DNA from 2 places in the Methylocystis sp. H4A genome. Region 1 is predicted to be linked to the other one. Evidence: riboswitches for the same ligand, from Rfam matches in the RefSeq annotation. Region 1 holds a riboswitch; the other holds the start of a gene.
The links. Region 1 has a riboswitch for fluoride ahead of IYW40_RS01735 (MFS transporter). Riboswitches for the same ligand answer to the same signal wherever they lie in the genome.
Positions count from the first base shown of each region.

Region 2: another riboswitch for fluoride. It lies ahead of crcB (fluoride efflux transporter CrcB); the one in region 1 lies ahead of IYW40_RS01735 (MFS transporter).

Region 1 is NZ_JADNQY010000013.1:10,897-14,679, reverse strand. Features, by position in the region: gene IYW40_RS01755 (hypothetical protein) at 1-103, opposite strand, end outside; gene IYW40_RS01750 (DUF488 domain-containing protein) at 610-1,137, opposite strand; gene IYW40_RS01745 (DUF2945 domain-containing protein) at 1,150-1,359, opposite strand; gene IYW40_RS21555 (family 1 encapsulin nanocompartment shell protein) at 1,443-1,727, opposite strand; fluoride riboswitch at 2,272-2,331, shown strand; gene IYW40_RS01735 (MFS transporter) at 2,447-3,783, shown strand, end outside.
Region 2 is NZ_JADNQY010000025.1:222,821-226,603, forward strand. Features, by position in the region: gene rpmA (50S ribosomal protein L27) at 1-146, opposite strand, end outside; gene rplU (50S ribosomal protein L21) at 211-519, opposite strand; gene IYW40_RS12580 (spermidine synthase) at 745-1,437, opposite strand; gene crcB (fluoride efflux transporter CrcB) at 1,642-2,016, opposite strand; fluoride riboswitch at 2,101-2,162, opposite strand; gene IYW40_RS12590 (Kazal-type serine protease inhibitor family protein) at 2,608-2,844, shown strand; gene IYW40_RS12595 (hypothetical protein) at 2,903-3,304, opposite strand; gene IYW40_RS12600 (murein L,D-transpeptidase family protein) at 3,410-3,783, opposite strand, start outside.

The sequences.
Region 1 (3,783 bases):
CGGCGGTCGGGCGGAAAACGGGAGTAGCCATAAGTGCGGCGGCGAAGCCCGCAAGGGCGAGGCGGCGATTAACGGCCCGGTGGAACATCTGCACGCGTGTCATGACGGTTCTCCTTGGTCGATCAGTTTGCGTAGCGGCCGGTGTGATCGACTCGATGCGGCCCCGTATATTCGATGCGACCCTTTCGCGCTGCGTTCCCGTTGCACGAGATTTTTTTGGGGGAAAGGAGAAAGCTTCCGAGCACGTCGAGCGGCAGAGTACGGTCAGCTCTAAAACATCCTGCGACAACACAAGCGCTGGATAGGCTCTCATTACTTCGTAAACGGGCTGCGGAGGCGCTAAAACTCATAGCGCCTCCGCTATCGCACCAGCGTGATTTTACGGGGGTTCCCGACGGTACGATATTTCTGTGCAGAGCGGTAGCTGCCGCTCAGTTTTTCTCCGCACTTGCGCCCTGTATATTAGATGCGACCATTCCGTGCTGCGTTCCCGATGCAGAAATATTTTTAGCTTTAGGCGTGTGGCCGGGTTTGTTCGCTTGGGCGCGAGCATCGAGGCGTTGCTCGAAGCTCTGGCGTCGAAGCGCTGCCAATGCTGCGAGCGGCGGACTACGGATAGATCACGGCGCCGTCAGGTTGAATGACCGCGCCTGGAGTGAGATGGGCCGGCTCCAGACGACCTTCCCCCATAATGTGGAAAACGGTCTCCCCGCTGGCGATAAGATAATCGGCGACGATGCGGCGGTGGCATCGCCACCATACGGCTTCCGAACACATGATGGTACAGCGCCGCTTGCGTCCTCTGTCCAAGAGGTGTTGGAGGCCTGCCTGAAACTGTGCAGTAAGCGCATAATCGGCGTAGTTGTGGAAACTCTCGTTCGTCCAGAAGGCGTTGACAGTCGGAGATATGCCGCGTGACCTTCCACGAAGGCCACCGAGGGCAGCCATATGTTCATAAGAGATGGCGACGGCCGCCAAGGCGCCGGGAAGCGTGTTCTTGTCGAACTGTGGATTGGTTCGTGACTTCGGAATCGTTCTGATGTCCGCGACAAGAGCGATATCGGCTTCGCGCAGTAGACCGATGAAAGCCTCGAGGGTTCGGTTGGAATGGCCGATGGTGAAAAACGGAAGCTTCACGCGCGGCCTTCGTTATGCATAGTCGAGCGCGCCGCCCTTATGCGCTGCGATGTGATCTGTCTTGTCGCTTTTGATTTCGTACTGGGGATCGTCTTTCGACGCGTGATGCGTGTGGCCTTTATAATCGAAATCTCTAATGTGAATGGCGATGATAGTCCCCGACACGCGTCCGGCCTCGGAGTTCCAGCTCACATGATCGCCGATCTTAAACTTCCTTGCCATCGCCGCGTCCTCCCGGTTCCAAGAAGCGCTTCTCCCAAACAGATGGATCCGAAGTCTATGCCCGGCGCCAGCACCACGGAAGCCTAGGTCGTCGGCAGCCGGAAGGTGAAGGTCTCCAGAAAATTCAGTTCGACGGCCGTGCTGGAATAGCTCGTGTAACCAACGGATATGTCCCGACCGATATCTAACTCGAAGTCACCGCTGCAGGTCGTGCGCACGACGCCGCCTTCAATGGCGGGCGCCCAGATGATCCCTCCGTCCACCACACGCTCAAGATGGTGAAAAACCGGATAGCCCTGGACGCTTCCACCACTCGCGGCGGTGTAGGTGTCTAGCCCGAGCATGAGCGCGTACGGACCATGTCGCACAACTGGCTGAGCGAGGCGCTTGGGTAACCCGGACGTTGGAAGGCAGCACAACGCCCTGATTGCTGCTGGCCTCGCGAATGGTGAATGCCTGCCGCAGCGCACCCATCGGACACAGCGCGATCCTTTGCAAAGGGGATTTCCCGGGCACCCAATCTGAATCCATTGCGCCGCGCTCCACGTCGTCGATCGATTGCCGCGTCAGACCGTCTGGAATACGATCCAGAACGACTTGCCGACCAAGAAACAGCAGATGACGACGGCGGGGACGAAGATGACTGCTGAATGGGACAGGTTCACGCTACGGAAATTGCCATGCTGAGGCTGATACTGATAGCAAACAGCCACGTTACCATTTTGCCAAGCCTTTGTATCAACCCGCCAATTTTGAATCCAACAACGGGCACGCAATTAGCCGATGAAGACGGCAAAGATGCAGCTTGCGTGATCGGTGAGCAATTTTCTGTCTTTCACCCAAGGATGGCGTCCTGTCTGATGTTCTTCCTGCTACTTTCACCATTGACAGGCTTAGGTCCGATTCAGTTATCCTTGTCCCGGCGATCGAGTTCGCGCTCAACCGCCTGCGGCTGATGACCCCTGCTCTACATTGTGTCGGAGTCCGTCGTTGCTCTAGTCGACAACCGCGGATGATGTCGCGTAATACCGCCCAGTAGCGATTATAGAACGGAGCGAGGGTGGCGATCATGGATAGGCCGGCCCGAATGATAGGCTGGCGATTCCTGCTGCTGAATGGCGCGGCGGGGGCGGCGAATGTCGTCATGCTCTCGAACGTTCCGGGCTACACGGTGCTCGCGCCCTATGCCGCCGGCAGTCTGCAGGGCGTGACGCCGAGCTTCGGCACCTGGGCGACCACCGACCACATGGTGGGAATCGCGCTCGGCCTGCCACTGTCGCGGTGGTTCTCCGGGCGCTTCGGCGACTATCGCGTGCTGATCGGCGCGCTCATGTTCTACGCCATCTTCTCGCTGATGTGCGCGGCGAGCGAAACCATCTGGTTTTTCGCGCCGATGCGATTTCTCCTCGGCCTTGCCGGCGGCGTCGCCCTTCCGCTCGCCCAATCCGTGACGCTTGCGCAATATCCGGATCACCAGCGCACGCTCGGCGTCGGCTTCTGGGGCGTCATGAGCATGGCGCCCTTCACCATCGGCGTATTCATGGGCGGCTTCTGGGCCGAATATTTCGACTGGCGCTGGCTATTTTATTCCAACGTCTTGGTCGTGATGCCCGTCGCGGCGATCATTGCCGCGCTGTTCTACCGGCGCGGCTTTCAGCGCCGCATGACGCGCTTCGATACGATCGGCTTCATTCTGCTCGCCGCGGTGCTGCTCGGCGTGCAGACGATTCTCAACATGGGCAATGATTTCGACTGGTTCGCGGAGCCTCTCCTCGGATGGCTGCTGCTCGTCGTGCTGCTGGCGCTGCCGATGTTCATCTTTTGGGAGTTCGGCGAACGACGGCCCGCGCTAGACCTGCGTCTGTTTCTGCATCGCAACTTCGCCATCGCGACTTTCTGCTCGATCGTCGGCTTCCTGGTGATTCAGGGCCTGCTCTCGGTGTTCATCGTGCAATTGCAGGTGCTGCTCGGCTACACGTCCTCGCTCGCCGGCATGGTCTATCTGATCATGATTTTTCTGGCGATGGCGGCCGCGGCCGTCGTGCATGAAATCACGAGGAACGTCGACGCGCGACTGATCGTGTTCCTCAACTTCATCGGTCTCGCAGTGACCTTTGTCTGGCTCGGACAATACGACAAGAACGCCTATTTCGATGACGTCAAGACGCCGATGTTCTTTTTCGGCTTCTCGCTCGCGATGTTCTTTGCGCCGCTCGCGACCCTCGCCATGACCGGGCTCGTCGGCGAACGACTGATCCGCGCGGCGGAAGAGCTCGCGATGCTGCGCACCGTGGCCGGCGCCCTGGGCATCTCGCTGCTCGGCGTTCTCTTCTTCCGCCGAACGCCGTTCCATCAGCTCGATCTCGCCGATCATTTCGGCGGACGGCGCTTCGCCTCGCTCGACCTGCTCGCCACTTTCCTGGA
Region 2 (3,783 bases), on a different contig from region 1:
CGGCCCGGGCGCCACTTCGTGCCGCGTTGGCGCACGATAATATTGCCGCCGATGACGGCTTCCCCGCCGAATTTCTTGACGCCGAGGCGCCGGCCGTCCGAATCGCGGCCGTTGCGCGACGAGCCGCCTGCCTTTTTGTGAGCCATGGTCTTGCTCCGACTATCCTGCGCGGCGACTGGGCCGCTCGATTTCTATTACGCGAGAGGGCGATCAGCTCTCGATCGCGGTGATTCTCACAAGCGTCAGGTCCTGACGATGGCCGCGCTTGCGCTTTGAATTCTGCCGACGACGCTTTTTGAAGGCGATCGACTTGGGGCTGCGCGTCTGCTCGGCGATCTCGCCGGAGACTTTCGCGCCGGCGATCGTCGGGGCGCCGACCTTCGGGCTGTCGCCGCCCAGCATGAGCACTTCGTCGAAAGTGACGGCGTCGCCCGGCGCGCCGTCGAGCGCCATGACGGTGATCACGTCCCCCGCGGCGACGCTATATTGCTTGCCGCCGGTTTTGATGACTGCGAACATCTTTTTTTCCTGTGTTCGTCCCGACGCTGGCGTCTCCGCCGGCCGGCTTCTTGGCAGTTAGTGGCTTCGCCTCGAATTTGCGCCAGGCGCAAACGAAAAGCGCGGCGAAACCGCCGCGCCGAAGCGACGTTCATCTACCCTTCAAAGCCGGCGACTGTCAATATGTGGGGCGGCCAGAAAAAAGGCGGGGCGCTGTCGATTTCGGTTTCAATAGAGATTGGCTTTCTATTGCATCTGAGGCGTCGACTCTCTTGTCGCGATCCAGATGACGTGCCGGGCGCCACCGCGTTGGCCGTTGGCGCGCACCTTGACTTCATCCACGCGGAACCCGGCTTTGCGGAGGCGCGACGTGAAATTCCGATCCGGCCCCGATGACCAGACGGCCAACACCCCATCATGGCGCAGCGCCTTGCGGGCCGCTTTCAATCCCTCGATATCGTAAAGTCCGTCATTGGCTTCGCGAGTCAGGCCCTCGGGGCCATTATCGACATCGAGAAGGATTGCGTCATAAGTCGAGCGGCCAGACCGGATCAGGCGCCCAACGTCACCTTCCTCGATGCTGACGCGCGGATCCGTCAGGCTGGCGCCGAAGACTTCCGCCATCGGACCGCGCGCCCAGGCCACGACCGCCGGAATGAGTTCGGCGACAACGATCCGCGCTTTCGCGCCGAGTACAGTGAGCGCGGCGCGCAGAGTGAAGCCCATCCCCAGCCCGCCAATCAGAACACGCGGCTGTGGGCGCGCCTGAATTCTCTCGCAAGAGAGCGTGGCGAGCGCCTCCTCCGAGCCACTGAGGCGACTGTTCATCAGTTCGATATTGCCCAACGTGATCGAGAATTCTGCGCCGCGACGCTTGAGGCGGAGTTCGCCCTCGCCGCCCGGTATCGGCGCTGTGTCGAGCAGGGTCCACGGAATCACTGATCCTCTCCGTTTCCTTGGGAAGCGCTTCATGCGACGACATGCGATGACCTCAATGCGCTAAATTCTGCAGTTCGGGCACAGGCCGCAAAGCGCCAATCCCGGACTATCGCTTCGCCCACAAACAGTTCCTCGACCGCCGTTCGCCAAATTTCATTTGCAAATTGCTGCCGCATCTCCACGCCAGGCTGGAGTTCGAACCCTTCACGAAAAATGGCGCAGCAGCGACACGCCGGCGAGGAGGCCGGCAATCGCAAGTCCGATTGACGCCACGACATAGAAGGCCGCCATCGCCAGTTCGCCGCGTTCGTAAAGCAAAACCGTCTCGAGCGAGAACGCCGAAAAGGTGGTGAAGCCGCCAAGAATCCCGGTCGTGAGGAACAGGCGCCAGTTCTGGGACGCCTCGCCCTGAAAGGCGAAATAACCCACGATCACGCCCATCAGGAACGAGCCAAGCACGTTCACGGCCAGCGTCCCGAAGGGAAAACCGACGCCGATCAGTCGGGCAAGAAGAAGATTGACCCCGTGGCGCGCGGCCGCGGCCAGTCCCCCGCCAGCAAATACGATGAAGAAGCCCATGACGTCGTCCTTTCCAACAGGCGGACGACAAACATGCTGCGGCAGGCGGCGTTTTAGGCGCGCCCCTCCCGCAGGACGCGCGTCCTTGCGGCAGGAGCCATCAGCCTCATCAGGCGGTTACCGGGAGCCCCATCCCGTGTGGGAGCCAGCATAGTCGAGCCGGCGCAAACGATCAACGCCGTCGCTGGCCGCCGACAGGGCTTCGAACTCTGGTTAATTTCAGCTCACTCTCAGCCGTCATGACCGGCCTTGTGCCGGGCATCCACGCCGGTCAGCCGCGAAACGCTTCGCGCGGAGACGGCAGGTTCGGCTCATATCCTCACATTTGCCTCGCGTCATCGCGTGGATGGCCGCGACAAGCGCGGCCATGACGCGGTGAGATGACCCCTCCCTGGATTCGGAGCGCCCTGCAGCCGCCGTCGCCGTCGCGGGAACGCTCGCCGGTCCGAGGCGTTATCCCTCCGTTACGAAAGCATTTTTTGGAGAATTGCTATGTATTTACGCCTTGGCTTGCGCCTCTGCGCGCTCCTCGCTTCGACGCTCTTCGTATTCTTTGCTCCCGCGCCCGCCTCGGCCGCCAAGGTCGGTGAGATGTGCGCAGGCATCGCCGGCATTCAATGCGACACAGGCTTGTGGTGCGACCCCGAGCCGGGCCAATGCCGCGGAGCCGACATCGCGGGCAAGTGTGTGGAGGTTCCAAAGATATGCACCAAGGACTATCGCCCGGTGTGCGGCTGTGACGATAAAACCTATGGTAACGACTGCACGCGTCGCGCCGCCAAGGTCGCGAAAAAGTCCGACGGCGAGTGCCCGAAACCTTACAGGTGAGACTGGTGGCTGAGATCTGGCGCCGGCGCGGCGCAATCGTGCCGCGCCATTGCTTCGGCTAGTTGAGGCAGCCGCTGGCCTGCATCTGAGCGATCCAGATCGCGCAGGCCGCCTGAGAGCGCTCGTGACGGTGGTGACGGCGGGAGCCGCCGCCATAGCCGTCGTCGCCGCCAAATCCGCCGTAGCCGCCATCGCCATCATAGTCGCCGGGATCGCCGCCGAAATCTGCGCCGGGATAGCCACGGCGATAGGCTTGGCCGTAACCTTGGCCGTATCCTTGCCCGTAACCCGGACCATAACCGCCATGCCCGCCGCGCCCGTACTGATGCTGGCGCATGCATTTGTTGTAGTTTTCGGCGATCGCGAAGCACAGCGGCGCATTGGCCGCCTGGGCGATCGGCGCGAAGAGGATGCCGAGCGCGCAAGCCGCGCCGACGATAGGATAGGTCACGAGCCGCATGCGGGCGTTTTCCTTGTTTGCGCCCCCCAGCGCTTTTGCCGAAGTATCCTCACGCGCGCCGGCTGAAACCAAGCTGAACAGTCTTGTCTCAGCGTTGCGCCCCGATCACCAGCCGGCGATGCGTCGGCAGGACGAATCGCCCGCGCCAAAGGCGTAATGATCGCCGCAGGCGAAGGCCACCGGCGGTTCGCCGGTCTGCTCGAAGATGTCGTAGCCCTGCTTCAGATTGTGCCAGAACTCGGTCCAGTGCTGATAATTGCCGCCCGCGCCGACGAAGGCGAGCCAGCTGCCGCCGGTTTCCCGAGCGATCGCATGCTCCGTTAAGCGGAAGGGAAAAATGTGCACCTGCACTTCGCGCTGGCCGGCGCGCATCGCCGCTTCGACGAAGGCGTAGATTTCCTCGATGCCGCGGTCGGTCATGGCGAAGCAGCCGACCGACTTGCACGCGCCATGCACCATGACGAGACCGCCGGTCCGCC